2 regions of the Enterococcus sp. 22-H-5-01 genome follow, and region 1 is predicted to be linked to the other one. Evidence: riboswitches for the same ligand, from Rfam matches in the RefSeq annotation. Region 1 holds a riboswitch; the other holds the start of a gene.
What was found. A riboswitch is a leader RNA that binds a small molecule or an ion and turns the genes downstream of it on or off. The one in region 1 is predicted to bind magnesium.
Positions count from the first base shown of each region.

Region 1 (15,733 bases):
GCTTGGATCTCATGGACGATCTTAGCTGCTGAGATTTCTTTCGATGCTGCTCAAGACAAAATGTTTCCAGCCTTTCTTGGCAAAGCAAATAAACAAAATGCTCCTGTGAACGCATTGATCGTAAATGGTGCTATCATGCAAATCGTCTTTTTAATTTCACGTTGGGCGATGGATGCATTTGAAGCTGTCACAAATACAGCAACAACTATGGTCTTAGTACCTTACGTTTTATCGGCAGCTTTTTTGTGGCAAGTAGCTCGTACTAAACAACATAAAGGACAACAACTTTTAGCGTTCGGCGGAATCCTCTATAGTATCTATATGCTGTATTCATCAGGTGCATTGAATCTTTTATACTGTATCGGGATCTATGCATTAAGCTTTGTCTTTTGGTTATGGAATAGTCATACATACCACCGACCAATTTTCAATACTAAAAGAGATAAGGTATTGTTCATCGTTATTACTGGTTTAGGTATTCTAAGCTTAATTGTTTTTCTTTTCCAATTGAATTAATTAAAAAGACCACCAGCACCTATCATGCTAGTGGTCTTTTCTATAATTGATTGTATGGGATAAAAACTGGCCGTTCCCCTTGAGGTTCGATCAAAAATTTTTGCAGCCACAGTACATCATGCCATTGATCAAATTTATAACCAATTTTAGGAAATCTAGCCACTTGCTGATAGCCTAATTGCTCATGGAAGTGAATACTTCCATCATTTCCACCGGTAATGCAGGCAGTTAGAATCGCGACATTTTGTTTGTCCAGTGCTTGTTCTAATGCTTGATACAATCGTTTGCCTGCACCATGGCCCCGTTTATTTTGATTTACATAAACACTGACTTCCACAGCCCAATCGTAAGCAGCACGGTCTTTATAGGCATGTGCGTAAGCGTAGCCTAAAATCCCACCATTTTCTTCTGCTACAAAATAAGGATACTTTTCTTGAATCTCAAGGATTCGCTGAGAAAATTCTTTTTCACTAGGCACTTCGTAATCAAAAGTAATCGTTGTTTCTTTGACATACGGTGCATAAATTTTGACTAGTTCCTGCGCGTCCGCAGTTGTTGCTTCCCGAATAGTTATCATCTAACCCCTCCTCATTTTTTATCATCCTACCACTTTAATTGACTGAAAAAAAGGTTATTTTTCTACTAAGCCAAAAGTCATACCAATAATCAAAATGACTAAAACAATCAGCGTAATGATGACATACAAATAATCTTTCTCTTTTGCAAAAGCAACTATCGAGACAACCACTCGCAATACCGGGGTCAAAATCAAACAAAATAGTCCTAACATAATAAATGCTTCACCATTCAATTTGAGTACACCTTGGAAAATCAACCATAAATCAGTTGGTACTTGATCATTGGCGGGTTGGAAATAAAGCAATAACATTCCTATCAAGATGATTACTGCCGACACAATCACCCCGATACGTAAAATGTAGCCGATCGATCGCTCTATTTTTAACATTTCTTCTTTATTTTCCATTAAATCATCACCCCAAATCCACGAAGAACCATTTGAATTCCCATAAATAATAAAATTGGAATAAAAATCATTCGTATCACTTTCGGTTTCATGCGTTGCATGATTCTAGAACCGATCGTCGCTCCAGCTAAGACACCTAAAGCCAATGGAGCTGCAATTTGAGGTAAAATAGCTCCACTAAAAAAATAAACGGTTGCTGACGCTGCTGCCGTTACACCCATCATCAAATTACTGGTCGCACTTGAGGGCTTCAGCGGCATTTTCATGATCGTATCCATTGCAGTCACTTTGAATACCCCACTACCGATACCTAATAATCCGGAAGCGATTCCTGCTCCAAACATCATCGCAAAACCGCCTGGAACTTTTTCGACTTGATAATCGATTTGTTCATCCAAAACCTGATCATAATATGAACCATTCAATTTCAATTTTTCGGCTAAAGAATCTACGGAAGCTTTGACACTCTTTTTTTCCATTTTCCCGCGTAATTTTTGAATCATGTTCACCACGGAAAATAAGAGAAACCCGCCGAATAAAACAAATAGAAAACCAGTTGGAACAATTCCTGACAGCAAAGCCCCAACGATTGCTCCAATTGTCGTCGCAATCTCTAAAAACATCGCTACACGCAGATTCAACATATCATCTTTTAAATAAGCGATAGTTGCTCCTGAACTAGTGGCAATAACACAAACAATACTAGCTGCAATGGCATATTTAATATCTAATCCCATCACCAAAGTTAGAAAAGGTGTTAAAATAATTCCTCCGCCGATTCCTAAAATCGAGCCCAATATCCCAGCAAAAACACCGGTCACAAGTAATAATACTATCTGACTAAGCATAACTTCCCGCCTTTCTGTAGCTATTATAACGCAAATAACTAAAGAATCAGTTAGTAATTACCTAAGTAGACCTTCATAGATTGAAATTACAAATTTAATTGTACATGTAACAAATCTTTTACACGATCTAATTCATCTTGGGGAATCATTTGGTAAGAAATCCCTTCTTCTCCTGTATAGCCATCACCCGTAAAACCTTCACCTTGAAGTTGTTCGCTATCAATTTGTTTAAGTGACGAACGATAACTCTTCAATATTTGCTGCATTTGATCAAATGTTAAATCTGTTTTTCCATTTTCACCGATGCTATCTAAGATTTTCTGGTAATTGAAGAGACTTTTCGGAGATAAGATCTTATCTACCAATAATTCAATGACTTCTCTTTGACGGCCTTGCCTACCATAATCTCCCATTGGATCTTCATACCGCATTCTAGAGTATTGAAGAGCTTCCCAACCATTCAAGTGCTGTTTTCCTTTAGGATAATTGATTCCTTCCGCAGAAAAAGCAAAATCGTTATCTACCGTCACCCCACCTACGGCATCGACTAATGTTTCCAAACCATCCATGTTCACAGAAACATAATGATGCAGTGGTATATCTAGCATATTCTCTACTGAATCCATGATCATTTCTGGTCCGCCGATCGAATGGGCATGATTTATTTTATCTTCATAATCAGCTCCAACGATTTCAGTATATGAATCTCTAGGAATACTCGTCAATGTCGTCTTTTTCGTTTCATTGTTTAATGTTGCAACCATAATCGTATTTGCACGATAATCAGTTTGGCGTTTAGAATCATTGGCGATCCCAAGAATCAAAATACTCATAGGTTCTGAAGCTTCGGGAGATTTAGTTTTCCCCGACCTTTCAATCGGAGCATACATAGAATCAGCCACTTTTTGCGAGCTATGATGCAGTTTTAAAGCAAATACACTAATTCCTGAAACTAAAGTCAGTAATACGACTAAGCCGCCTAAGAGTAATTTTTGCCAAGTTGAAAATAGCGAAGTCCGACTTCTCCTTGAATTACTCGGAAAAGAAAGCAAATAGCGATAAAACAAAGCAGCCGTTCCTAAAGTAACTCCTACAGCTAGAAATAATCCTGCTAAAACATCACTAACATAATGGACTCCTAAATAAATTCTTCCTCCGATAATCAACAATGCAAATAAACCTAATCCCAGTTTCTGTTCTTTTGACACTCGCTTTTCTAAGAAAATAGATACAACTAAAAACGAGCAAATTAACGTTGTAACCAAAAGAGAATGACCGCTAGGAAAACTATAAGAATCCCGTGTAATATATTGAAGTTCCTCAGGCCTAGTACGTTGAATGATATGTTTTAAGACATAGCCTACTCCACTTACGAAAAATAGATTTAGAAAGCCCCATATAATCAATCTATTTTGTTTTATTTTTAACAAATATAGTGAATATAAACTAAATAATACTAAAATTGGTCCGATTGTTGCTATTTTTGCAATCCAGCCTACTATAGTAGTAACAACAGATATATTAGGGATGCGATGATCAATAAAAAAATGATCCACCCCTTGCAACCAATGTGCATCTAACGTAACCGCAATACTAAGACCTAGTAACGCTACCAGTGCGATACTACTAGTTAAAAAAAATTTCTTTCGCATAATTAACCTCTATTCTCTATTAATTTTCTTTGAATCCCATCATGATCCCTAAACCGATTCCTAAAACAATCAACGATGTCCCACCTTGGCTCAAAATCGGCAGCGGAATCCCTGTTAATGGTAAAATTCCGATCGCTGCTCCAATATTTTCAAAAATTTGGAACAACAAGCCAAAAACAAAAGAAACGGCCACGTATAAATTGGCTTTATTATTGGTCCGCATAGCAGTAGAAAGTATTTGGTAAAATAAATAAAAGTAAAGAAACACAACAAACGTTGCACCTATAAAACCAAAATTCTCTCCTACTACAGTGAAAATCATGTCGGATTCGCGTACGGGCACATACACAGCGGTTTGCTCTGATCCCTTTCCAATCAATCCACCAGATCCAATTGCATATAAACTTTGAACTTGCTGATAGGCGATGGAATCTTTGTATTGAAAAGGATCGACCCAAGCTCGTACCCGATCTAATTGATAGGTCTTAAAGTGCAGCGCATAAAGTAATTTGTTTCCCCATTTACTAAAAACTAAAAATAGTAACGTACCACCTGCACTAGCACCTAAACCAGTAATTACCGCTAAAATTTTCCAATGCATCCCAGATATAACAAATAACGCACCTAAAATAGCAATAAAGACTAAGCTAGTCCCAAAATCACGTTGAACGAACATTAAAATAAAGGTTGGTAAACTGTACAATAAAATTTTACCTAAATACCGCAAATCACTTTTCAAGGTCCGTTCCGCACAATTCATCTCATAAGTCACCGTTAAACGAACCATAAAAAGTACAAAACTTAATTTCATCAGTTCCGATGGTTGAAATGAAAAACCACCAAATCGTAACCAGCGTTTTGTTCCCGTAACTAAGTACATGGCTGGATCATAAAACCAATACAATAAAGCCATGATACCTAAAGAAATGACATAGAATACCGGTGCATATTTTAAAAAAGTGGCAGTTTTAAAACGACTAACAATTCCCATCGCCAATAAAGAAAGAAAACAAAAAATAATTTGTTTGATCATGACATTTTTTACGTTTGCACCATCTAGACTCGCCGCCATCGTTTGAACAATGACACTGATCAAATAAAAAACTAGGATCGGTAAAAACAATGAATAATTAAATGATTCGTAATTCAGGCGTTTTTTCATTGGCACGATCCTCCGAAGAAAATTTTAAGCAGACACCCAACGCTATCGATAATAAAAGATAACTTGTTCCACCATAACTGATAAAGGGTAAAGGAATCCCCGTCATCGGGATCAACCCTAAAATGCTCGCAATATTGATACTTGTTTGAATCAATAGAAGGGTTCCAACACCAAAATAAATCAAACTAACTTGCTGTTGTGTTTCTTTTGATGCTAATACGAATAAACGCAATATAATCAAAAAGAGCATTGCTAAAACGATTAGACCAACGATCAAACCTAATTCTTCAACTAAAATAGAATAGACAAAATCTGTCTCTGCTACAGGTAAGTAGCCTTTTTTGGTAATGCTGTTGCCGATCCCTCTACCAAAAAATCCGCCATTATATAATGCGTAATAAGAATTACTCATTTGAAAACCTTTACCATACGGATCTAAAAATGGGTTTCCCACTAAACGAATCCGATCATACGTGTGGGCGAAGATTCCCGGAAGTAATTGATGACTGCCTAAGAAAAGAATCAACCCTCCCGCAGCTACTGCACCTAAAACGAGCGCTAAAAAAATCAGAATTGTTAATTGATAAGGAAATTGAGCTGTTGATATAATCACTAACGCAATAAGCCAAATCATGATAGCTCCAGTAACTTTAGGTTGGAACAAGACTAGTAAACTGCTGATGAAAACGATACTGCAGGGAGCAACTAGCTCTCTAGTTGTTCGTTCTTTACGAAAGAAATACGCCAAATAAAAGATCAATGCGACGTTGGTCACATCTGATGGTTGAAATTGAATCCCCATAATCGATACCCATCGTTGTGCTCCATTGATGCTCACCCCGTGGACTTTGACTAAAACCAAACTGACTAATCCGATCACCAATAAAATTTTGGCAAACTTTCCCTGTAGCATCACCGTACTTTTTACTCGATAAATCAGTAACACGATTATCCAGCTTTGTCCCATAAAAATTGCTTGCTTCATAAATAATGAAAATTGATTTTCACCGGCCGCTATCAAGCGATACGAACTTGCGCTGTAGACCATTAAAAGACCAATTACGCTTGTACCTAAATAAGGCAGTACTAGAAGCCAATCGATCTTTTTCTTTTTCGTCATCTTTATTTCCCCCTCTTCGTCTAAGTCGATGTTATAGACGAGAGCAGCACCACAAATAACTAAAAAAGACACCAAACGTTAGCAAAAAGAACTAACAAGTTTGGTGTCTCATACAATCTCATCGTCTGAGTTTTAGCACTAAACAACGTAAAGAATTACTCTTAGCTATTTTATGAAAAGCCTTAATCCGACAATTCCTGTTTTACACATTGGCGTCTTTCGACGTTTCTGCGCAATAGCTTATGTTTGTTTAGGAGCCTCACCTAACAAGTTCACTTATATTTACTTTCACAAAGAATACTACTTTTTCTGAAGATAAATATCAAAAGGTTTTAAAGAATATAACCATTTCTTTAGATTTATTTATAAAATAACCGTACATTTATTTTAAAATCACGTTTGTATCCTAAAAAATATATACACTTTACGCAAACGCCCTAACCAATGTCTTGAATTACTAAAGCCGGAAATAATTAGGCATTTGTAATAAATACACCGGCTCTTATTCTTAAGAGCCGGTGTATTTATTCTGTTATTTCTAGTCCTAAGCCTGCAGCAATTATTAATGCTTGATAAGCCGTAACTTTCAGTCCACTAAGCTGTTCCATTGAAAAAGCGATTTTGCTAAATTGATTCTGTGTAAAATTCAAGCCCTTTAAATTGGTTCGCATCCAATTGCTATTGTCAAATTGATTATTCACAAGAAATAAATGCTTCCATGTTACTTCATAAAACTCACTATCCGTTAATTGGCAATTTTCGAAAGCCACATTTTTCAGATTTGTATTGCTAAATGATCCGAAATTGATCACACAATCTTTAAATTGACAATCTCGTAAATAACTCTCAGCGAAATTACACCCTGTTAACTTACAATTTTCAAAGTTCACTTGATGGAAGCTCCCACCAATCCAATCAAGATTTGAAAAATCACAATTTTTAAATACTGTATTGCTAGCTTCAAAACGGATCAATTTTGTCCGCTGCAAGGTAACTTTTTCTAAAAACGAGCGACGTATAATCACGTTTTCAAATTCCAAATAACTATAATCATCATCGGCAACCTGAACTTCATCGATCAAGGCCTCATCTTCTAAATAAAAATGATTTGAAAAAGAACGTGGTAGGCTCGGAGGAGCTGGATAATTGCGTGTCATAAATTTACTCCTTATTTATGTTGATATGCTTCTTAGTGTGCCACAAAAAAGCTGTTTTCTCTAGTTGAATCAAAATTTTCTGATACAAAAGAAGTTAACAAGAGCTTTTTACTTTGAAGCATGATAAAATTATCTTCGAACGAGGTGAATTATGAATAATAAATTAAAAGAATGGCTTCCTATAGTCCTAATTATCTTATTGGTTTTTCTAGCTAGAATGTTTGTTTTTTCTCCTGTCAAAGTAGATGGACACTCAATGGATCCATCATTACATGATGGACAACGTTTGATTACATCTAAAATATCTTCGCTCCAACGACAAGATATCATCACTACCAAAGAACCTGATGATGAAAGTGTCTATGTAGTAAAACGAATCATCGGACTACCTGGCGATCGTGTAATTATGAAAGATGACGTGCTGACTGTCAATGGAAAAAAATACGATGAATCCTATCTTGATGATTACAAGCAAAAATTCAAAAAAGATAAATTAGCAAGCGAATATTCGTACAGTACAGGTTTCCAAGAACAAGCTGCCAATGCGACCAGCTTCACCAATGATTTTGATGTCACAGTTCCCGACAATAAATATTTTGTTTTAGGAGACAATCGTCTAATCTCAAAGGATAGCCGAATTTTCGGCTTTGTAGATCAATCTTTGATTCAAGGAAAAGTTGTTTTACGTTTTTGGCCATTAAATGAATTTAAAATCTTTTAAATAAAAGCCCTGACATACTGTGTCAGGGCTTTTTACTTTTTCATTCATTGATCTCCTTCGTTTTTTGCGAAAGAATTTTTTGAGGTAGAATAATTTCTGCATGATGAATTTGTTCAATTGTCAGTTGAAGTATCCCTCGCGTTTCTTCATTTAAAAAAATCAAGTTATCTCTTTGACCAGCCAGCTTTCCAACCAACTCATCTTGAAACTGCCCTTCATTATCTAACGCGGATAGCTGTAGTGCGACTCGCTGATTTTTTAAATAGGCCTGTTGAAGCAGTCCACCAATTTCTTCCATGCTCATTTGCACTTTTTCTTTGTTGATATGATTTCGCTTCTGACTATCTTTGGTTAATTCTGCAGTATGATCAGATAGATAAAAGCCTACCCATTTCAGCATACCGCGATCTTGGTAAACCCGTTTAGCTTCAAGAAAAAGTTTTTCTGCACTTTCATCATCGTAAATCATCGTTACTCAAGTCCTTCCATTCCACCTGCATGTCCACCAACCAGACCAGCTCGTTTGATAGCTGTTGCTCCTTCAATCATCGAATGTGCTCGGACAATCGATGCAAATTCATAACGGCTTCTAATTTGAGCAATTACCTCATCGATTTGATCTTCTTTGATTGTTTTTTGTGGTTCTTCGAAAAGATTTAGTTGTAAACTTCCTGCAGATGATAGGCTAGCAACTGTAATAGCTATTCTACGGACTTCCGAATGATCCCAATACTTTTCGAACAACCCAATCGCTGCTGCGGTTAACTCTTTTGATTGTTGTGTCGCGGATATTTTCTGCTGGTGTTGAAATCCCTCACACTTACCATTTCCATAGTAAGCGTAACTGATACCTAAATGCAGCGTAGCACCTAATAAATTTTTTTTACGTAATCTTTGAGAAACCTGCTCACAAATCTCTGCAATAACTATTACGATGTCTAATTTACGGGCATAATTTTTTGGTAAAATCTGAGAATTACCGATCGATTTCTCTTTATTAGGATATAGATCTTTTTGTGACAAGACGGAACGGTCAATCCCCCACGCATGCATGTAATGTTGCATTCCCATGACCCCAAAATGATTTTTCAACTCAAATGGGTCACTATGTGCCAAATCACCCATCGTGTAAAAACCCATTAACTGGTAACGTCTTTCCATTCGTCGGCCGATTCCGCAAAAGTCGCCTAATCTAATTGGCCAAATTTTTTTAGGAACATCTTGATAATGCCATTCAGCAAAGCGCGTAGAATCATTTTTAGCTTCAATATCCATCGCAATTTTAGCTAACAATGGATTATCTCCAATTCCTAAAGTAGTATAAATCCCTAATTGTTCCATAATTTGGCGCTGAATCTGCTTAGCTACTTCTGTTGGACTCTCACCAAATAGTCTCCAACTATGGGTTAAATCACCGAACTGCTCATCGATGCTATAAGTATGAATATCTTCATCCGCCATATAGTGACGAAAAATTTCTTGAATTCGCATATGGTAATCAATATAAAGTGTCATCCTTGGAGGTACAACGATCAAATCAGGATGATTAGGAATCTCAAAACCGCGACTCACATTACTAATGCCTAATAATTCTTTTGCTTTAGGACTTGCGGCTAAAACGAGGCCTGAATTCTCACGATCGCCGCTCATCACGACTAAAAGTGCCTCTAAAGGATGGACATCATGCTCGACACACTCCACGCTAGCATAAAAACTTTTTGAATCCATACAAAATACATCTCTAACTGGTTCATCTACGTAAAGATTCATATTAAGCCTCCTTTAAAAAACAAACGTATGTTCGTTTTTAGTTTAAATTTTTTTTTAAGTATTTGTCAATTATTCATCTACTGCTTTCCAAACTAAATTTCATGAATCTTCTTCTTCAAAAGATGCTAAAATGAATTAACTTTATTTAACAGAAGGGAGATATTCCATGCAGCCTGTCTTAAAAAACCAGGATTATTCTTTTCGTAAATTGTCATTTGCAAATTTTCATGATCTGATATTTAAACAGGTCAATTTTTTGGGTGCCGATTTGACCGGAGCAAATTTTGATAATTGTTTATGTATCGATTGTGATTTTTCTCAAAGTATTTTGCGAAATGCTTCATTGGTAGGTACAGATTTTCAAGCTTCTAGTCTAAATGAAGCTGATATTTCCGGTACTAATTTGTTTCATGCAAAGTTAGAAAACGCTGATTTGACGGCTATTATTTCTGATGCAACAACTAAGTTTTTTGCCCTTCACTGCCCTGTTAAAGGCGCGTTTTTGGGTTATAAAAAATGCTACGGCCATCGTATTGTACAACTATTGATCCCTAGTGAAGCTCGAAGAAGTTCCGCAACAACTACTTGCTGTCGTTGTGATAAAGCTAAAGTCCTATCAATCAAAGATATGCACACTTATAAAAATTATAACGAGGCGGTTTCTTATGTAGACGATCATTTTATTTATCGTGTCGGCGAATGGGTCGAAGCTGAAAATTTTAATCCAAATCGCTGGGTGGACTCGACCGGTGGGATTCATTTTTGGCTGACACAATATGAGGCTGAGAATTATCTCTAGATAGAAAATCAATCGTTTCCCGTTAAGATAATTCTTTCTATTACTTCGGTGACCTGATAAAATGATAGGGAATGATGAGAAGGAGTCACAAATACACATGGATGAAAAAAATTTAAATCTTGAACTAACACAAAAATATATGCGTTTGAATAGCTTATTCATGCAATTTTTTAGGGAAAATACTCGTGGACCTTTTAAATTTGAAAATAGAAATCGCGGACAGGGACAAATACTAAGTATTATTCGCGAACATGGGAAAATTTCGCAAAAAGACTTAGTCAATCAATTGGATATGCGTCCTCAATCTGCTTCTGAAATGATTCGTAAACTAGAAAAAAAAGAATATATCACTCGTGAGAAATCTCAAAAAGATAAACGTGTAATGGAAATCTTTTTAACTGCTCGAGGAAAAATAGCCGCTCAGCAATCTGACGATTTTCAACCGGTTATTTTAGAAGCATTGACCGCTGAAGAAAAAGAACAATTTGATCATATCATGACCAAATTAATCAATGAAATCGAACCTCAAATCAAACATCGTCCGCGCGATCGTTGGGGCAATCTTGATCATTCAGTCTTTTAAAAAACAATAAAAAGACGGGAGCTAAAGATGACTTAGCTCCCGTCTTTTTCCTGTTTTAATTTTTCTTGCGGTTTTTGATTTTAGTGGTGATATAGCCGATCGCTAGTACCGATATTATTTTGAATCCTAATGATTTTGTGGCACTAGTATCTTTTGAGTGGTTCGTTTTGCCATGATGTTTTTTCGTTTGTGCTGATTTTTTCTCTAAAAGATGAATCATATTGTTCTCCCCTTCCCATTGCTTTATTTAAAAAGTTATCATTTTAACTTGATTTTTTATTTGATAAAATTTTCGAAGATAATTCTTCTTCATATTCTGCTGAAAAAGCTGTCATCCGTTCATATTTATCATAGTATTTCTTCAATGACGATGTGTAATCTTCATTCCAAGGCTTATCATGTCCAGAATAGTGAATAATTTTAGGACTTCTACGAGTTTCAAAATATTCTTTCTCACCCTCTGGATCGGGATGATACACTTCTCGTTTCATAATATAACTTTGAGCATTCCATTTTGGATGCAACTGCAGCCAATGATCATGGAGTATCGCATTTAGGGCATCCTGGTCATGGAATTTTAATTTTTCAGGGTGATCATGGATGAAATCCATTACTCGTTCAGTAACATTTTCTGCTACCCATTTTTTTACATTGATCAACATAAAACCTGAATTGAAATATTTTGCTGAATCACAAGCAATACCCATTTTTTCTAATCGATGATGAAAGCCTGCATCTTCAACAGCAGCAAGCGTATAATCTGTCAAATCTAATTTCCATAACGCAGAGATATCTGTTAACGCAATCATATCGCAATCTAAGTATAACAACTTATCAATCTTTTGATCTCTAAATAATTCGGGAATCGCAATTCGATAATAAGCAGTTTCTGGAATCCGATCACTCTCAACAGCATTTTTAAAATACTTTTTATCAATAGTTAAAAATTTAACTGTTGCATTATATGGAGAAATCGTTTCTCGCATCAATCGCTTATGTTTGATCGTGATTTTGTCATCGATCACATAAAATTCATAGGCCGAAGTCGTTCGATTGGCATTTTCAAGAATCGAAACAAATAGGGCCGAGACATGAGGAGCAAATGCATCATTACAACTGGAAACGACGGTAATTTTTTCTTTCATCATTTTACATTCACCCTTTCATTAAAAATACTTTCATTCAAACGTTTCATATATAAATCTTGATACGGATGATTTTTAAGCGTGTTCCATGGCTTGTCATGCCCTGTGAAATGGACGATAGCAGGATCTTCACGTCCTTCTTTATACAATTGTTTATATTCTTCAGTAGGTGCCGGATGCTTATCAAAGATCAATGATGATTGCATATTCCATCTTGGATGGAACGAATACCAATCTTCATACAGCACTGCATTCAAGGCATCTTGATCATGAAAAATAATTTTATCAGCATTATTTTTCAAATAATCAATCGTTTTTTCAGTGATTTTTTGTTGATTCCAACGTTTCACATCGATAGCCATTACGCCGGAATTAAAATAATAATCTTCAGAAGTAACACCCAACCGTTGCAATGCTTTGGTCTGTCCAGGATCAATAACTGCCCCAATCGTTTTTCCTTCTAAACTCGATTGATACAAAGTACTGATATCATCTAACACTAATGTATCTGCATCGATATACAATAATTTTCGATAATTTTCTTCTGCTAACAGTTTAGGCATTGATATTCTAAAGTAAGCAGTCGTTGTAATATGGTCGCTAACTAAAAAATCTTTGTATAATTCCTCATCTACTTTTACAAATTGAATCGTTGCAGAATCGGAAAAATTATTGGCGGTTTGAATCAGTTTTTCTTTACTTGATTTTGATAGATTGTCATCAATAATCAGAAAACGAACCGGTGTTTTACGCGCAGTCTTTTCGAGCAATGTGGCAATCATCACACTTAGAAAAGGAGCATATGCTTCATCAGATGCTGTAACTACCGGAATTTCTTCGGTCTTTGTAAACATGATACTTCACTCCTACCCCAAATTTTTTTAAAATAATAAAAAATATTTATAAACGTTTACAAACATTAGAATAATCTCATTTATTAGTTTTAGCAAAATATACGCTTTACAAACGATATAAATTATGCAAAATAATAGCAAAAACAACCGCTAGATAACACTTTTCAAATTTATTAATTTTTTATTAAGATAAATAAAAATTTGAGAATTAACTTGACCTTAAAATAGATTTATATTAAATTTGAGCGTTTGATTGTTCATTTTTTGTCGTTTAAGCTAGTCTAAAGTAAGAAGCTATTAAATAGAAAGACATAAAAGGACGGATGAGTATGCAATTGATAGCGGTGGATCTTGATGGCACACTATTAGATTCAGACGGAAAAGTCACAACTGAAAATCGGCAAGCACTAAAAAAATTTAACCAGCAAGGTGGAATTATCACTTTAGCTACTGGACGTTCGATTCAATCGGCAAGAGAAGTTTTCGCTGAATTGAAATTAAATGGTTATACCTTGGCATCCAATGGTGCCTATGTGGCGCGGATCGAAGATGGGGAAATTGCTGAAGTATTAAAAAATTATACGATTCCAGCGGACACAGTGAAAAAAGCTCTTTCTTTTGCAATGGAGGAAGGTGTTACGGTTGTAGCAAGCCGGGCAACACAAGATGATCGAATTAATTTTGCTCAGGACCACAATGATGTCGATAGTCCTTATTATGCACAATTCAATTTGCAAGAATCTCGGGTCGAAGACCTTTGGGAGAAAATCAGAAATGGCGATATTAGTTATTTCAAATTAGCTTTTACTGATGATAATACTAGTAAATTAGTAAAATTAAGAGCCAAACTGGAAAAAAAACAGATCAACAGTTCTTATTCTGATAAATATTGGTTAGAAGTAATGGCTGAAGGCATCAATAAAGGAGCGGCTTTAAATTTTTTGACTAAATATCTCGCCATTGATTTAAATGAAGTATTAGCAATTGGGGATCAAGAAAATGATTTAGAAATGCTAGAAATCAGTGGAACGAGTATCGGTATGGCCAATGCAGCTCCGGCAGTCAAACAGCTAGCCGATCGTTTAACCACCTCAAACAATGATTCTGGTGTCGCAACTGTTTTAAATGAATATCTAAACTAGAAAAAGCCGCTCAAGCAATGGGCGGCTTTTTCTTTCTATATAAATACATCTATTCCCCAAATTCAATTACTTGGCGGTCATGGAGCGCTTGGCAACTACGGCTATTCTTGCCATGAAGCGAAATGAAGCGCTCGATTTGCTCGCTTGAAACTTCTAATACAGTTTGTAAAACATACCACTCGATTCCTTCCGTCAAAGGCGGTGTTGTTAAAGAGCCAATATAATGATAGTAACTTTTATTTTCAGGAATCAAAGTTTCAACTGAAAAAGACCCTTCCCCTTTTTCCTCTTCATATTGCTTTAAAACATGATCGAAATCAGAGTTATGTTTTCCTGCGCGATACACTACACCAATCACACCGGTTTGACCATTAGGTGCTTGGAATAAAAAATGACCTTCTAACGGGAAATGCTCGCCGTCGATCCTATGCTCCCCATCGGCATGAAAATGGACTTGTACAAAATCAAATACACGATGATTAAGACAAGCTTGTCCTGACCCTAATAATTGAAGATTTTGACCATTATTAAAAAACGTGGCTGGCATTGATGAAAGATTTAGCTGGATTCCAGTACGAGTACTCTCCATTTGTGTTTGATTTGTTTGGATATCGATAGGTGATTGTAGTTTCCCACCTTGAACATCCCAATCGTGTTGATGACAATAATCAATTAAAAATTTAGTTTTTACTTCTGCTTTCATAGAACCCCTCAATCACGTAAAATTTTTACAATGATATCATTTTCTATAAATCTTTTCCATCCATTTGCATATATCTTGAAAAACAACTTCTTTCTGCTTTTCATTCAACAGCTCATGTCGTGCATTTTCATAAAGTTTGACAGTAACATTCTCAACGCCTGCTTTACGGTACGATGAAGCAGCTTTCATCACACCTTTCCCATATTCTCCCACAGGATCCTCTTTTCCTGATAAAAATAATAATGGCAATCCAGTCGGAATCGTCGTTAGTAAGCGGCTATCTTGAGACCTAATAATTAATGAAAACAGTTCTCGGTATCCGCTTAGTGTAAATAAAAAACCACAATCTTTATCAGCTAAATAAGCATTTACCTCTGTTGGGAGTGTTACAAGCCAATCTTTATCTGTTCTTTTGTTTTGAATTTTTCGATTCATCGATCCAAAAGCTAAAACATCTATTAATTTACTTGGATGCTTTTCACCTTGAATTTTACTTAAAACAGCAGCCGTATTTTTTCCTAAAGCGGTTAACCACGTTGGTTGCTGCCCGGTGCCTACAAGAATGGCCCCATCAAT
Region 1 covers NZ_CP189994.1:391,341-407,073, forward strand. Annotated here, with positions in the region: gene ACQKTA_RS12850 (basic amino acid/polyamine antiporter) at 1-516, shown strand, start outside; gene ACQKTA_RS12855 (GNAT family N-acetyltransferase) at 557-1,093, opposite strand; gene ACQKTA_RS12860 (DUF1634 domain-containing protein) at 1,148-1,501, opposite strand; gene ACQKTA_RS12865 (sulfite exporter TauE/SafE family protein) at 1,501-2,349, opposite strand; gene ACQKTA_RS12870 (phosphatase PAP2/LCP family protein) at 2,436-4,001, opposite strand; gene ACQKTA_RS12875 (FtsW/RodA/SpoVE family cell cycle protein) at 4,021-5,163, opposite strand; gene ACQKTA_RS12880 (FtsW/RodA/SpoVE family cell cycle protein) at 5,132-6,283, opposite strand; M-box (ykoK) riboswitch at 6,394-6,561, opposite strand; gene ACQKTA_RS12885 (pentapeptide repeat-containing protein) at 6,808-7,440, opposite strand; gene lepB (signal peptidase I) at 7,592-8,161, shown strand; gene ACQKTA_RS12895 (hypothetical protein) at 8,202-8,630, opposite strand; gene ACQKTA_RS12900 (Y-family DNA polymerase) at 8,633-9,931, opposite strand; gene ACQKTA_RS12905 (pentapeptide repeat-containing protein) at 10,098-10,730, shown strand; gene ACQKTA_RS12910 (MarR family winged helix-turn-helix transcriptional regulator) at 10,828-11,313, shown strand; gene ACQKTA_RS12915 (hypothetical protein) at 11,369-11,533, opposite strand; gene ACQKTA_RS12920 (glycosyltransferase family 8 protein) at 11,577-12,461, opposite strand; gene ACQKTA_RS12925 (glycosyltransferase family 8 protein) at 12,458-13,312, opposite strand; gene ACQKTA_RS12930 (Cof-type HAD-IIB family hydrolase) at 13,636-14,454, shown strand; gene ACQKTA_RS12935 (carbonic anhydrase family protein) at 14,504-15,157, opposite strand; gene ACQKTA_RS12940 (alpha/beta fold hydrolase) at 15,194-15,733, opposite strand, start outside.

Region 2 (15,733 bases), on a different replicon from region 1:
TTTGTTTCAATGGTGGGGACAGAGTCGGTTTTATCAGAAAGTCGATTGCCACAAGATTTTATTGAAGAAATACTTCAAATGATTCCTTCCATCCAAAATTTTTTACAAGAAATATTAGTAGCCGCTAATTATATAATATCTGGAGAAGATTTTTTACGCTATGTTCGATATATTGCTTTGACCATCGCTAGAGGAAAACGTTCTTATGAATTGGAAGAACTACCGGTAAATAATATGTTTGTTCCAGTGATAGAAAGAATTGTTAAAGCTATGAAAATAGAATTCAATTATGATGTAATAATCAATGAACATAACGCTTTAGAAAATCGTTTGTTAGAACTAAACTATCTCTTTTTAAATGACCGAGAAAATTTAGTAATTAAAAAAAAGTTATTAAAATTTGAAAAATCGATTATTGAATTTTTGAATCTTCCTACAGAAAAATTGTTTGATCGAAGTGATGTTTTAGTGATGCACATCCAGCAGATGGAATTACGAATGACGGCTGGTCACAATGTTCTAAATCACTATGCCCAAAAGACATTAGCCAATTATCCATTAGAAGCCTATTTGATTCGGCGCTTTTTTCCTATTTACTTTGGTTTACGACCCAATTTAGCAGAACTTTCTTATCTAGTTTTATATTTGGCAGAAAGTCTTGAAAAATTTAAAGGCGTTGAAACATTATTAGTTGTTAGCAATCAATCATTTAGTGTTTTAAATGCCTTAAAACGAAATTTAGAAGATACCTTACTTCATAAAGTCAAAGAAGTACGTGTTGAACCAGCCTATGTTTTTGAAGCAAGAAACGAAGAGGATCAACAGTTTAGTTTGGCGTTGACAACAGAACAGGAAATTGTTTTCAATTATCCTAACTTTCGATTTATTCCAAGTGTTTTATCTGATAATGAGTTAGATGAATTAAGCAAAAGTTTGTATTTGTTTATCAACGAAAAAAAGGAGGAATTTAAGCAAAAATTTCTTAAAAAGTACTGTAGTGAAGAATGTCAAATAATTATAAAGAAAAAAATTGCTGACTTACAATCATTAATTCCTACGAACAAAGAGACGGTTATTTTGCCGATCACCTCAAAGATGCTTTTTACATGTGAAATTAAAGATAAGGGAACAACTAAAATTCGTATTTATCAGTTACATGAGCCAATCATTTATCAGCAGCGGAAGATCCAAATCTTAATTCATGTTTCTTATGCTAAAGATCCGTTGATTCTTTTGAATTTTTCTGCAATTAGTGGGCTTTTAAATAATATCTAGTGTTCAAGCAATTTCGCTTTTACTAACGATTTATCTTGAATGGCGAAAGACTCATCAACTCCCTATACTAACAATATAGAAAGCGAATACATTTTAAAAGGAGGAATTAAAATGGGTTATGAGTCATTAGCAGCTGATATTTTACAAAATGTTGGCGGGGAGCAAAATGTCAGTAATTTGTACCATTGTGCAACAAGATTGCGGTTCACATTGAAGGATAATAAAAAAGCTAAGAAGCAGAAGATAGAAAATCTTGATGGAGTTATTACTGTCGTTGAAGCAGGAGGAATGTTTCAAGTTGTAATTGGAAACACCGTCAATGACGTCTATGAAGCAATCACCAAAATATCTGATTTAGGCATGTCTACGGAAGAGGATAATACACCAAAAGAAAAGAAAAATTTATTGAACTCATTTATTGATATGATCGCTGCAGTTTTTGCACCTACATTAGGCGTATTAGCGGGGAGTGGTCTGATTAAAGGTGTTTTGGCATTATTTACGAGTGTAGGTTGGTTATCTGTAGAAAGCGGAACTTACGTTGTTTTAAACGCTGCAGCAGATGCATTTTTCTATTTCTTGCCGATTTTCTTAGCTTATACAGCAGCTAAAAAATTTAAAACAGATATTTTTATTGCAATGGTTTTAGCGGCAGCATTAGTATATCCAACAATCACTGCTGCATATACAGATAGCACAGCCATCAACTTTTTAGGATTACCCGTTTCTTTAGCTAAATATTCCAGTACGGTAATACCAGCTATTCTAGCAGTGTATGTTTTATCTTATCTGGAACGTTTTATTCGTAAAAGATTACATGAAAGTGTTCGGAACTTATTAACGCCCTTTATTTGTTTGATTATCATGGTTCCATTGACTTTGATGGTCGTTGGACCAATTGCTAATTCAGCTAGTCAATTGATAGCTAATGGCTACTTAGCAGTTTATAATTTCAGTCCGATCTTATCTGGAGCAGTAATTGGTGGTTTTTGGCAAGTCTTAGTTATTTTTGGTTTACATTGGGGTATGGTACCGGTCATGACCAATAATATTTCTTTTTACGGTAGAGATACATTAGGTCCTGGTTGTATGACTGCAGTAGCAGCACAAGCGGGTGCTGTTTTAGGAGTATTTTTAAAAGCAAAAGACAAAAAAATAAAAAGTTTAGCATTGTCTGCGTTTATCAGTGCCTTGTTTGGAATCACGGAACCCGCTGTGTATGGGATCACTTTAAAATATAAAAAACCATTTTATATTGCTTGTATTGTCGGTGCCATCTTTGGAGGGGTCGCAGGAGCGGCAGGAGCGGGCGCGTTAGCTGTTGCAACTAGAAGTATACTGTCCTTTCCGATATATATCGGTCAAGGATTTGTCTGGTTAGTAGCTAGCTACTTTTTAGCAATGATAGCTGCTTGTATATTAACTTTCTTATTCGGTTATAAAGATGAAGTAGCAAAAGAAGAACAAAAGATGTTAAATAACGAAAAAGAATTAATATTAGAAAAACCCGCACAAGGAAAAACTATTGCGTTATCAAAAGTTGATGATCCTACTTTTTCAAGTGGAGTACTTGGTGAGGGCTTTGCCGTGATTCCTACTAGAGGGGAAGTTTATAGTCCAGTTGACGGGATGATTTCATCCATTTTCCCAAGCAAACATGCAGTTGGGATAATTACAGCTGAAGGTGCAGAGATTTTGATTCATATTGGTATTGATACGGTCAATTTAGGTGGGAAATATTTTGAAACTTTTATTGAGCAGGATTCTCAAGTACGTGCAGGACAATTATTAGTGAAATTCGATTTAGAAAAAATTAAAGAAAATGGCTACGATCCCACAATTATGGTTTTAGTGACTAATAGTTCAACTTTTGAAAAAATAGAATTTGTGGATGACAATCAAAGTGTAACGATTGATGCGAATTTTGATGAAGTTTTAGTTTAAGGAGTAGATAGAAATGACAAAATTTCCTAAAGATTTTTTATGGGGCGGCGCTACTGCTGCCCATCAAGTTGAAGGTGGATATAAAGAAGGTGGAAAAGGACTTTCAGTGTCCGATGTTTATACATTTGATAGCAGACTTCCCAGAGAACAATGGACAGATCAATGGCATTTAATGACACATCAGCAAGTGGAAGAAGCGCAAGATCCAAAGAGTAAAAAATACTATCCTAAAAGACATGGAAATGATTTTTACCATCATTATAAAGAAGATATTGCTCTATTTGCAGAAATGGGTTTCAAATGTTATCGGACCTCTATTGCTTGGACTCGTATTTTTCCTAATGGTGATGAGTTGGTGCCGAATGAAGAAGGTTTAAAGTTTTATGATAATATGTTTGACGAACTATTGAAATATGGAATAGAACCTGTTGTATCACTTTCTCATTATGAGATGCCATTGTATTTGGCCACAGAATATGGTGGCTGGGTAAATCGTAAGGTGATCGATTTTTATGTTAATTTTGCAAATACGGTATTCGAACGTTATAAAAATAAAGTAAAGTATTGGATGACATTCAATGAAATCAATTGTGTGAAACATCATCCTTATGTCAGTATTGGAGTAATCGAAGAAAATCATCCTGATATTGAACAAGCTAAATATCAAGGGGTGCACCACCAATTCGTAGCTAGTGCACTAGCCACAAAAGCCTGCCATAAAATCATTCCAAATTCTAAAGTGGGATGTATGATCAGTTATCAATTATTAGTACCTTATTCATGTGATCCTGATGATGTGCAAAAAACAGTTACAAGTCAACGGGATTCACTATTTTTTTCAGATGTTCAGGCCAGAGGTGAATATCCAGCTTATACAAATCGGATGTTTGAAGAAAAAGGTGTACAATTAGAAGTAGAAATAGGAGATGAAGAAATTTTAAGTCAGCATCCGGTAGACTATATTTCTTTTAGCTACTATATGTCTTCAGCAGTGTCCGCCCATCCAGAAAAGCTAGAACATGCTGAAGGGAATTTAATTACTGGTGGAATTAAAAATCCTCATTTGCCAAGTAGTGAATGGGGATGGCAAGTTGACCCTAAAGGCTTAAGAATTGCATTAAATCAATTATATGATCGTTATCAAAAGCCATTATTTATTGCTGAAAATGGGCTGGGTGCGGTTGATGAGATTCAAAAAGATGGTAGTATTCAAGATGATTATCGAATTGACTATCTTAAGCAACATATTGAACAAATGAAAGAAGCCATTCATGATGGCGTGGATTTATTTGGCTATACTTCATGGGGATGTATCGATATCGTTAGTGCATCTACTTCTCAAATGTCGAAACGTTATGGATTCATCTATGTCGATCAAGATGATGAAGGCAATGGTACTAAACAAAGACGTAAGAAAAAATCATTTGATTGGTATAAGAAAGTTATTGCCACAAATGGTGAAGAATTATAAGTGAAAATAACCTTGCTAATATCAGCAAGGTTATTTTTTATCTCATATTATTAAACCTGAAGAAAAAAGTCATGCTTCTCTTTTTACAAGGTCGTAAATTGTACGGGGAAAGTTCACCTTTCTTTTTTAAATAGAATAGTAAGCTTATATATTCTATAATTCGAATCTTTTGTCAAATAAATTAAAAATTCAGTGGATAAAGGGCAAATTTTATGGTTTAATTTACTTTAATGTTTTATTAAAAGGAGGTTAATTTTATATGAAAGAAAAAACAAAAATAGTGCCGAAAATTTTCATAAATAGAATTTTAGCAGGAACAGCAACGGGGGTTATCGTGGGACTAATCCCCAATGCCGTCTTAGTTGCTGTTTTAAAATATCTTAGTCAATATAGTTTAGCAACTACAATTGCTCAATCAGCAGCAATTTTTCAAATCGCTACTCCGTTGATTATTGGAGCGTTGATTGCTTTACAATTTAGTTTTAACCCGATGAATATGATGGTGGTAGCTGGATCGGCGTTTGTAGGTTCAGGTGTTATAAAATTTACACCTGACTTGGGTGAAAATGGACTTTATGTCGGAGCAGGAACAGGGGATATTATCAATACGATGATCACTGCTTCGATTGCTGTTTTACTGATTTTAGTAATTGGTGATCGATTTGGATCGGTAGCTATCGTATTAACACCCATTGTTGTAGGTATTGGGGCCGGAACGATTGGTTTTTATCTATATCCATATGTGACTGCAATCACCTCAACGATTGGAATGATCATTAATAATTTTACCACGTTGCAGCCGTTATTAATGTCGATTTTAATTGCTTGTTCTTTTGCATTTTTGATTATTTCGCCAATATCTACAGTAGCGATTGGAGCTGCGATTCAATTAAATGGTATTTCTGCAGGCGCTGCTGCTATGGGTGTCGCTGCTACAACAATTGTATTAGTCGTCAATTCATGGAAAGTAAATAGGTCAGGGATAACTATCGCAATTGCTTTAGGAGCTATGAAAATGATGATGCCTAATTTATTTAGAAAACCAATTATTTTAGTTCCCTGTTTAATGACTGCTATAGTTTGTTCAATCCCAGTGGCTTTATTATCTATTTCAGGAACGCCAGGTTCAGCCGGATTTGGTTTAGTGGGATTAGTGGGTCCGCTGGCTTCTTTAGATGCTGGTCTAAATATTGGATTAGTCGTTCTTTGCTGGATCGTAGTTCCCGTTATCGTAGCTTTGGTTTTACAATTTATTTTTGAGGAAATTTTAAACCTATATAATAGAGAGGACGTATTCAAATTTTTAGGATAAAACTCGGACGCATAAATTTTTTCGCATTTAGTTTAATTAGATAGAAAAAGAATCCTTTCAAATAGAGAACATTCGTTCTATAATGGGTCATGAACGAAAACAAGTAATTATTGGAGGGTATTATGAATCCCAAAGAGTTAAAAGAATATATTGATGAAAAAGCACCGAATGCGTATGAAACTTTTTTTGCTAGTGCAAAAGAATATCAAAATGAAAAAAATCAAAAAAGACAGCCTGCGAAGCGTTGGAATGAACGGAAAGTAGACCGTAGTGTCGAAAAAATGTGGGATGGGGTCATTAGTACGATCCATAATTCTTTATCAATGAATATAAAAGGTGAAGATCGGAAAAATTATGAAGCTTGGGTGGAATTTATCGAGAAAAGTGAATTTTTAGTTAGTTTTGAGGAACAAATCGCAGAAATAGAATTTGAATAAATTAAGCTATTTTTTTGAAATCCTATTTTTTAATTGTTATTATCGTTAGATAGTTCTAAGGCAAAGGGGATAGTATTTTGAGTGACATTAAAAAGATTGATAGTACTGATTTGAAGCAGCTTCAAACAATTAGCATTAGAACATTTACGGATACATTTGGAAAAGATAATACGGAAGAAGACTTAAACAACTATTTGGAATTAGCTTATGCAGATCAAGTGCTGACTGACGAAATCAATAATAGTGATTCTGAATTCTATTTTATCTATTTAGATGCTAGAGTAGCTGGCTATTTAAAACTAAATGTTGATTCAGCGCAAACTGAAAATTTTGCTAAAAATGGACTTGAAATTGAACGGATCTATATTGATCCAGATTTTAAACGAAATGGTTTAGGAAAAAAACTGTATGAACTAGCAGTTAAAAGAGCGGTTGAGCAATCAAAAGATTCTATTTGGCTGGGCGTTTGGGAGCACAATTTAGCTGCTATGGAATTTTACAAAAAAATGGGCTTCGAAAAAGTGGGACAACATTCATTTTTCATGGGTGAGGATGAACAAATCGATTTCATTATGCAGAAGAAAATTTAGCGATTAAGAGCGAGTATGGTTGTTGAAAAACAAGATACGCGCTTTTTTTATATGAAAATTGACAGATAATATTCTAGAGTTATTTTCCAGCTATTTTATTTAGTAAAAATGAAAAAGTAAAGCAATCGATTCGTCTATTTTAAACTTTATTTCAGCGATTCATTGACAGTCTTATTAGATTGGTTTAGCTTTAAATCATCCAATAATAAATGAGGGATTAGCATGTGGACTTTAAATGACAATAAAGCAATACCTATTTATCAGCAGATCATGGAACAAATTATCGGCTACATTCAAGACGGTACGTTACAGCCTGGAGATCAGGTGCCGGCAGAGCGAAAGTTGGCTGATTTTTATCAAGTTAATCGATCAACGGTTGTCCATGCATTAGATGAATTAGTCAGTCTCGGCTGGGTCATCAGGAGGCAAGGCAGTGGAACGATTATCAACGAAGGAAATTGGGGACGCAGTACGATACCGCGTGTCGATTGGCGGAGTTTTTTTACCCAAGATAGTTTGCGAAAAGATCCGTATGCAGAAAAAATCCAACAATTACTTCAAGATCCAACAGCAATCGATTTTTATTCAGGCGAACTGCCGTTAAGTTTGATTCCAGATTTCCGTTTTCCTTCTTATACATGGGAAGAATTATTATTAGAAGAGCGAAAACAAGGAACTTTAGGCTATCAGCCTTTGCAAAAAGTGGTTTGTGAACGAATAAAGCGAGAACAGAAAATTGAAGTTTCTTCAGACCAAGTATTGATTACTTCAGGAGCCCAGCAAGCTATGTTTTTATTACTACAGGTCATGTTACAAAGTGGGGATAGTGTAGCTATCGAAGACCCGTCATTCTTATATTCATTACCCATTTTTGCTAGTGCAGGTATTAAACTCTATGGAGTAGAATTAGATGATCAAGGGATGCGTATCGATAAATTGGAACAGTTGATTTTGACAAAAAAAATCAAATTAATCATTATTAATCCAACGTTTCAAAATCCAACTGGAACGACAATGTCTGAGCAAAGACGTTCAGAATTAATCGCACTTAGTCAAAAATATCAATTGCCAATCGTGGAAGATGAAGTGTTTAGTGAATTGAATTTTCAAACAGTTCCAGCGTCATTAAAAGAATTAGCTCCGCATCAAGTGATTCATTTAGGGTCGCTATCAAAAATATTTGGTTCTTCGATCAAAATTGGTTGGATCGTTGCTGATCAGGATTTAATTCAGCGCTTATCAGAAGCAAAACAGATAATGGATTTTTCAATCAGTGTTTTCCCACAAGTTATTGCCTATACAGCACTTAAAGATCCAAACTTTGAAGCGCACCAAAAAAAATTAGTCCAGACGTTGAAACAAAGAGCTAGTGACTTTGAAGCACAAGCAAAAAATGTTTTTGACGATTGGGAAATCTCATCGATTTGTGGTGGAATGTATGTGTACCTAAAGTGGAAACATCAAAAGTTAACACGAAAAGATTGGGATATTTTTATTAAGCACAAAGTATTAATTGCGCCGTCCTTCCTATTTAGTAGTGATACGATGGCGATGCGCATAAATTATACTCGTATGGATCAACATGGCCAACAAGTATTTTTCGAAAGGTTGCAGAAAATCTCAACTGAATTGAGGAGGAAATAATATGGATGCATTGGAAGTAATGAAGAATCACCGGTCATATCGTCAGTTCGATCAAGAATATCAATTATCAGAGGATGAACTAAAACAAATTTTACAAGCGAGCTGCCAAGCTCCGAGTTGGATGAATGGTCAAATGTACAGCATTATCGTGGTAAAAGACCGAAAAATACGAGAACAATTGGTTGAATTGAACCCAGGAAATCCGCATATGCTTCAAAGTTCTGTCTTCTTGATTTTTGTTGCTGATTTACATCGAACGGAAAAGGTAGCGCAACATTATCAAATGGATTATTTGATTGAAGAAAGTGTCGATCCTTTGATCACTGCAGTAACAGATACAGCCTTAGCTTTAGAAAATGCAGTGATTGCAGTCGAAGCGTTAGGTTTAGGTTCCGTGGTAGTAGGTTCGATCCGTAAAGATATCGAAAAAGTGAGCGCGCTACTAAACTTACCTGAAAAAGTTTTTCCGGTCGCTGGATTAAGTATCGGAAAACCAATCGTAGAGATGAATCTTAAGCCCCGCCTTCCAGAAGCCGCAGTGATTCATTATGATACGTATCAAGAATACGATTATAATTTAATTGAAGACTACGATGATACAATGGAAAAATTTGCGGAAGCTCGGGAAACGAAACGCTGGAGTAAAAAGTTTGCGGATTATTTTAGTAGTTCTCCCAATAAAAAGGTTGATGCATTTCTGAAAATAAACAAATTTTTTCATGCTAAGAATTGACAGCCCTATGTAAGTAATTTATAGTTAATTATGAAAGTTAAATAATTGTTAGGTGAGGCTCCTATATGGACACAGGCTACTGCCCAAAAATGTCGAGAGACGCCAATGGGTAGAACAGGGATCATCGTGAAGGTGATTCATAACGTAGCTGACAATTCTGTCTACGCCCTATAGTGCTAAAGCTCGACGATGAACATCGATGGATTTTTCGCGCGTGCTCATTTTCGAGTATGCGTTTTTTTGTGTGCTATTTAATGGGAATAATTGTTTAAAAGATAGAAAAAGCATATAAAGTGCTCAAAAAAGAGAGGATGTGAGGAAGATGGATCATGAGGACAGTCGACCCAAAAATGAATATAACAGGGCGGCTTTGGTTGTCCTGAAATTTAGGAGGAACCACTATGATGAACAAAAAAAACCTTCTTGCTCGCCAAGTCAACAAAGACCAAGAACTTAAAAAATTAGCACTTTTATCTGACCGGGATTTATTTTTAAATTTACGTACTTCAATGCAAGGACTTTCTGAAGAAGATGCTCAAAGCCGCTTAGAAGAATATGGTCCTAATGAAGTATCAGCACAAAAACCAACACCAGGTATTCTATTATTTTTACATGCCTTTAAAGACCCATTTGTTTATGTATTGGCATTATTAGCCATCGTTTCTTTAGCAACGAATGATATAGAAGCGTCTGTCGTCATGACAATCATGATCTTAGCGAGTGTTTTAATTACGTTTATTCAAGAATATCGTTCGCAAAAAGCAAGTATTGAATTAAAAGAAATGATCGAAAATACCGCTGCGATCACTCGTAATGGTGAAACAAAAGAAATTCCGATGGATGAAGTTGTTCCTGGTGACATTTTGACGTTAGCGACTGGCGATATGATTCCAGCAGATGCCGTTTTGATTTGGACAAAAGATTTATTCGTCAACCAATCATCGTTAACGGGAGAATCAATGCCTGTTGAAAAATATTTAAAAGAAACACGTGAAGTAACTGAAGAAACAACGGCGTTGGACTTAACAAACCTCGTGTTTATGGGTACGGATGTATTAAGTGGTCAAGGGAAAGCCATTATTTTAAAAACTGGACAGCAAACATTCTTTGGTGATATTGCGAAAAATGCCACGACGAAACGCGGTAAAACATCTTTTGATATCGGTTTGGCCAAAGTAAGCAAATTATTATTACGAATGGTCTTAGTCTTGTTCCCATTAGTTTTCTTAATCAACGGTTTAACAAAAGGGGATTGGAGTAGTGCCTTCTTCTTTGCAATTGCGGTAGCTGTCGGTTTGACGCCTGAAATGTTACCGATGATCGTAAGTTCTAATTTAGCAAAAGGTGCCTTGACGTTATCTAAGCATAAAGTAATCGTAAAAGAATTGGCCTCAATCCAAAATTTAGGAAGCATGGACGTTCTTTGCACAGATAAAACAGGAACGATCACAGAAGACCGTGTCGTTTTAGTCCAACATTTAGATCCTTTAGGAAATGAAAATGAACAAGTATTAGATTTAGCATTCATGAATTCAAGCTATCAAACAGGCTGGAAAAATTTAATGGATATTGCGGTGATCAACTTTTTTGAAGAGCAGCAACGGCATTTACCTTATCAAACGGTCAAGAAAATTGATGAGATTCCTTTTGATTTTTCACGTCGTCGGTTAACAGTAGTTATGAAGGCTGATGATCATCAATTGATGATCACAAAAGGTGCAGTCGAAGAAATGTCAGCTGTTTGCAAGTATGTTGAGATCAACGGCGAAACAATGGAATTGACACCAGAAATCCGGCAAGAGTTGCAAGCAGTCAATGAAAAAATGAACCGCCAAGGGATGCGTGCCATTACGGTTGCTGTTCGACGAGATGCACATGATGAAGCGATCTACTCTACCGAAGATGAAAAAGATATGACGTTAGTTGGCTTTATGGGCTTTTTGGATCCAGCAAAAGAATCAGCAAAACCTGCTATCGAATCATTACAACAACATGGAGTTGCTGTAAAAGTATTAACTGGTGATAATGCGATCGTTGCTCAAAAAGTTTGTCAAGATGTGGGTATTCCAGCAGAAAGTTTTATTTTAGGCAATCAAGTAGACCAAATGTCAGAAGAAGAATTGCAGCAAGCAGCAGAAACGACTAATTTATTTGCGAAACTTAATCCGATGCAAAAATCACGAATCATCGAAGCGCTCCAAACGAAAGGGCACACGGTTGGTTTTATGGGTGATGGGATCAATGATGCTCCAGCCTTGAGAAAAGCAGATGTTGGGATTTCAGTGGATACTGCTGCAGATATTACTAAAGATGCTAGTTCGATTATATTGTTAGAAAAAAGCTTAGGCGTGTTAGAAAATGGTGTCATTGAAGGCCGTCGAGTATTCAGTAATATGATGAAGTATATTAAGATCACGATTAGTTCAAACTTTGGGAATGTTTTTTCTATTCTAGTAGCCAGTGCATTTCTACCATTTCTACCCATGCTATCAATTCAATTATTATTACAAAATTTGATTTATGATATCGCTCAGTTGACGATTCCTTGGGATAACGTAGATGAAGAAGAGTTAAGTGCTCCAACAAAATGGGAAACACGTGGGTTACTAAAATTCACCGTATGTATCGGGCCAATCAGTTCAATCTTTGATCTACTAACGTTTTGGGTGATGTGGTTTGTCTTCGGTGCCAATACTGTTGGAACGCAAAACTTATTCCAAACGGGTTGGTTTATGGTAGGTTTAACAACACAATCGTTAGTCGTTTTAATGGTACGGACGAAAAAAATTCCTTTTATTCAAAGCCGGCCAGCTCCGCAAGTTTTTGCTAGTCTATTGATGGCAGTGGTAGTGGGAGCAATCGTAGTAATGAGTCCGCTAGCTCAACAATTCGATTTCGTTTCTTTACCTAATGCTTATTGGTTATGGTATGTCGGGATTGTTATTGCCTACATGCTAGCTACGCAATTAGGGAAAGTATTATATATAAAACTTGCTAAAGAATGGATTTAAATTGTAACAGAAGAAGGTACAGCCTTCTTCTGTTACTTTTTTTTGTGAAAAAATATAACAATTATTTTTGAATGTATCAAAACTCACAAAAGAAATCAATTTTTTGTTTTCATGGTTTTCAAAAGAAAGCTTTAGATAGGTAAAAAGAGTGTTTTGCAATTTTTCAATAAATATACATAGAAGTAGGACATTAAATATAATGAACTAAATTTCACAACCTTCAAAAGTGAAACGCTTCAATTACTTCATAAATGACGAGCAAGTTTGTTGTCAATTGAATATAAAAATGCTAACTTAGAGAAGAAGGGGCAATAGCAATAATACAGATTGACTTGCTGTTGCACTATGAACAAAACTTAACTTATTTAAGAGAGGAAAGTGTGACACCATGGCAGAAAAAAAGTTATCAATTGATTTTGAAGCCTTACTAAAAGATGTAAACGCGGATTTCCCCGTGTATCAAGCGTTGGATGAAGAAGGAAAAGTAGTAAATAAAAATCTTGTTCCTGATCTATCTGATGAAGAACTTGTTGAATTAATGACCTCAATGGTTTGGTCTCGTGTTTTGGATCAACGCTCAACTGCTTTGAACCGCCAAGGCCGTTTAGGTTTCTTTGCGCCGACTGCCGGTCAAGAAGCCAGCCAATTAGCTAGTCAATTTGCTTTTGATAAAGAAGATGTTTTATTACCGGGATATCGTGATGTACCACAATTGATTAAGCATGGCTTACCCTTAAAAGAAGCATTTTTATGGTCTCGCGGACACGTAGCTGGAAATAATTACCCAGAGGATTTAAATGCTTTACCACCTCAAATCATTATCGGCGCTCAATATGTGCAAGCAGCTGGTGTGGCTTTAGGCTTGAAAAAACGCAACAGTAAAAATGTTGTCTTTACTTATACTGGTGATGGCGGATCATCTCAAGGTGACTTCTATGAAGCAATCAACTTCGCAGGGGCTTATCATGCAAACGCTGTATTCTATATTCAAAATAACGGTTTCGCTATTTCAACTCCGCGTGAAAAACAAACAGCAGCTAAAACATTAGCTCAAAAAGCTGTTGCAGCAGGTATTCCTGGTATTCAAGTTGACGGAATGGATCCATTAGCTGTGTATTATGTTTCGAAAAAAGCACGTGAATGGGCAGCCGATGGCAATGGCCCAGTCTTGATTGAAACATTAACTTATCGTTATGGTCCACATACATTGTCAGGTGATGATCCAACTCGTTACCGTACAAAAGATATGGATGATGAATGGACGAAAAAAGATCCATTAGTTCGTTTCCGTAAATATTTAACTGAAAAAGGTTTATGGTCAGAAGAGCAAGAAGAAAAAGTGATCGAAGATACTAAAGAAGAAATTAAACAAGCAATTACAGAGGCTGATCGTGTACCAAAACAAAAAGTTTCTGATTTCTTGAAAAATATGTATGAAGTACAACCGCAAAATATTAAAGAACAAGTTGAATTCTATGAAGCGAAGGAGTCGAAATAATCATGGCACAAAAAACAATGATCCAAGCAATTACAGATGGCTTAGCTCTGATGCTTGAAAAAGACAAAGAAGTTTTAATTTTCGGTGAAGATGTCGGTAAAAATGGCGGTGTTTTCCGTGCGACAGAAGGTCTTCAAGAAAAATTTGGCGAAGATCAAGTTTTTGATACACCTTTAGCTGAATCAGGAATTGCCGGACTTGGTTTTGGTCTTGCGTTACAAGGCTTCCGTCCAGTCCCAGAAATCCAATTCTTCGGCTTCGTCTTTGAAGCAATGGATGAAATCGTAGGTCAAATGGCTCGTACTCGTTATCGTATGGGAAATACCCGTAATTTACCAATCACAATTCGTGCACCTTTTGGTGGCGGTGTTCATACGCCAGAACTACATTCAGATAACTTAGAAGGTTTGATGGCTCAATCTCCTGGTTTACGTGTGGTTATTCCTTCAAATCCTTATGATGCAAAAGGATTATTGATTGCTTCAATCCGTAACAATGATCCAGTTGTTTTCTTAGAACATATGAAACTTTATCGTTCATTCCGTGAAGAAGTTCCAGAAGGAATTTACGAAGTACCCTTGGATAAAGCAGCTGTTACAAAAGAAGGCAGTGATATTTCAATCATCACTTATGGCGCAATGGTTCGTGAAGCAATCAAAGCAGCCGATAATTTAGCTAAAGATAATATCAATGCTGAAATCATTGATTTACGCACTGTCGCTCCGCTAGATGTAGAAACAATTATCAAATCAGTTGAAAAAACTGGTCGTGTAGTTGTTGTTCAAGAAGCTCAAAAACAAGCTGGTGTTTCTGCACAAGTTATTTCTGAGATTTCAGAACGTGCAATTCTTTCTTTGGAAGCGCCAATCGGTCGGGTTTCTGCTCCAGATACAATTTTCCCATTTGGACAAGCTGAAGGTATTTGGTTGCCAAATGCATCCGATATCGAAGCGAAAGCAAGAGAAATCGCAACATTTTAATTTGATGTACTAATACCATTCGTCAAAATGCGGCTTGAAAGTGTTTTGATGAGTGGTACTTATAATGGAGACAAGCGGTTTATTTTTTCGAAAAATAAATACATTAGTAAAATAAGGAGCGAATATCATGGCTTATCAATTCAAATTACCAGATATTGGTGAAGGAATCGCTGAAGGCGAAATCGTAAAATGGTTCGTTAAAGCTGGCGATACAATCAATGAAGACGACACATTATTAGAAGTACAAAATGATAAATCAGTCGAAGAAATCCCATCACCTGTAACAGGAACAGTCAAAAAAATCATCGTTGACGAAGGAACAGTTGCTAATGTTGGCGACGTATTAGTCGAAATCGATGCACCAGGACATGAAGACAATGAAGGAGATTCAGGTGTTTCCGCAGAATCACAAACACCATCAAGCCCAGCAGCTACTCCAACAGAAGATACTAAAAAAAGTGAAGATACAAATGCTGAAAGTACTGGCGGCGGTGTTTTCCAATTTAAATTACCAGATATTGGTGAAGGAATCGCTGAAGGCGAAATTGTAAAATGGTTCGTTAAAGCTGGCGATACAATCAATGAAGACGACACATTATTAGAAGTACAAAATGATAAATCAGTTGAAGAAATCCCATCACCTGTAACAGGAACAGTCAAGAAAATCATTGTTGACGAAGGAACAGTTGCTAATGTCGGCGACGTATTAGTCGAAATCGATGCACCAGGGCACAATGATTCAAGTGCAGCACCGACAGAATCATCATCAACTGCTGAAGCACCAAAAGCTGAAGCAAAGGGTGATACCACAGTTGTCGAATCAAGCAATCCAGATAAG
Region 2 covers NZ_CP189993.1:672,512-688,244, reverse strand. Annotated here, with positions in the region: gene ACQKTA_RS03440 (transcriptional regulator) at 1-1,275, shown strand, start outside; gene ACQKTA_RS03435 (beta-glucoside-specific PTS transporter subunit IIABC) at 1,315-3,219, shown strand; gene ACQKTA_RS03430 (glycoside hydrolase family 1 protein) at 3,233-4,690, shown strand; gene ACQKTA_RS03425 (PTS sugar transporter subunit IIC) at 4,950-6,002, shown strand; gene ACQKTA_RS03420 (hypothetical protein) at 6,125-6,439, shown strand; gene ACQKTA_RS03415 (GNAT family N-acetyltransferase) at 6,517-7,029, shown strand; gene ACQKTA_RS03410 (PLP-dependent aminotransferase family protein) at 7,252-8,673, shown strand; gene ACQKTA_RS03405 (nitroreductase family protein) at 8,675-9,406, shown strand; M-box (ykoK) riboswitch at 9,444-9,607, shown strand; gene mgtA (magnesium-translocating P-type ATPase) at 9,811-12,417, shown strand; gene pdhA (pyruvate dehydrogenase (acetyl-transferring) E1 component subunit alpha) at 12,806-13,915, shown strand; gene ACQKTA_RS03390 (alpha-ketoacid dehydrogenase subunit beta) at 13,918-14,895, shown strand; gene ACQKTA_RS03385 (dihydrolipoyllysine-residue acetyltransferase) at 15,023-15,733, shown strand, end outside.
Region 2: linked by a shared signal. The riboswitch ahead of mgtA (magnesium-translocating P-type ATPase) and the one ahead of ACQKTA_RS12880 (FtsW/RodA/SpoVE family cell cycle protein) in region 1 are both predicted to bind magnesium.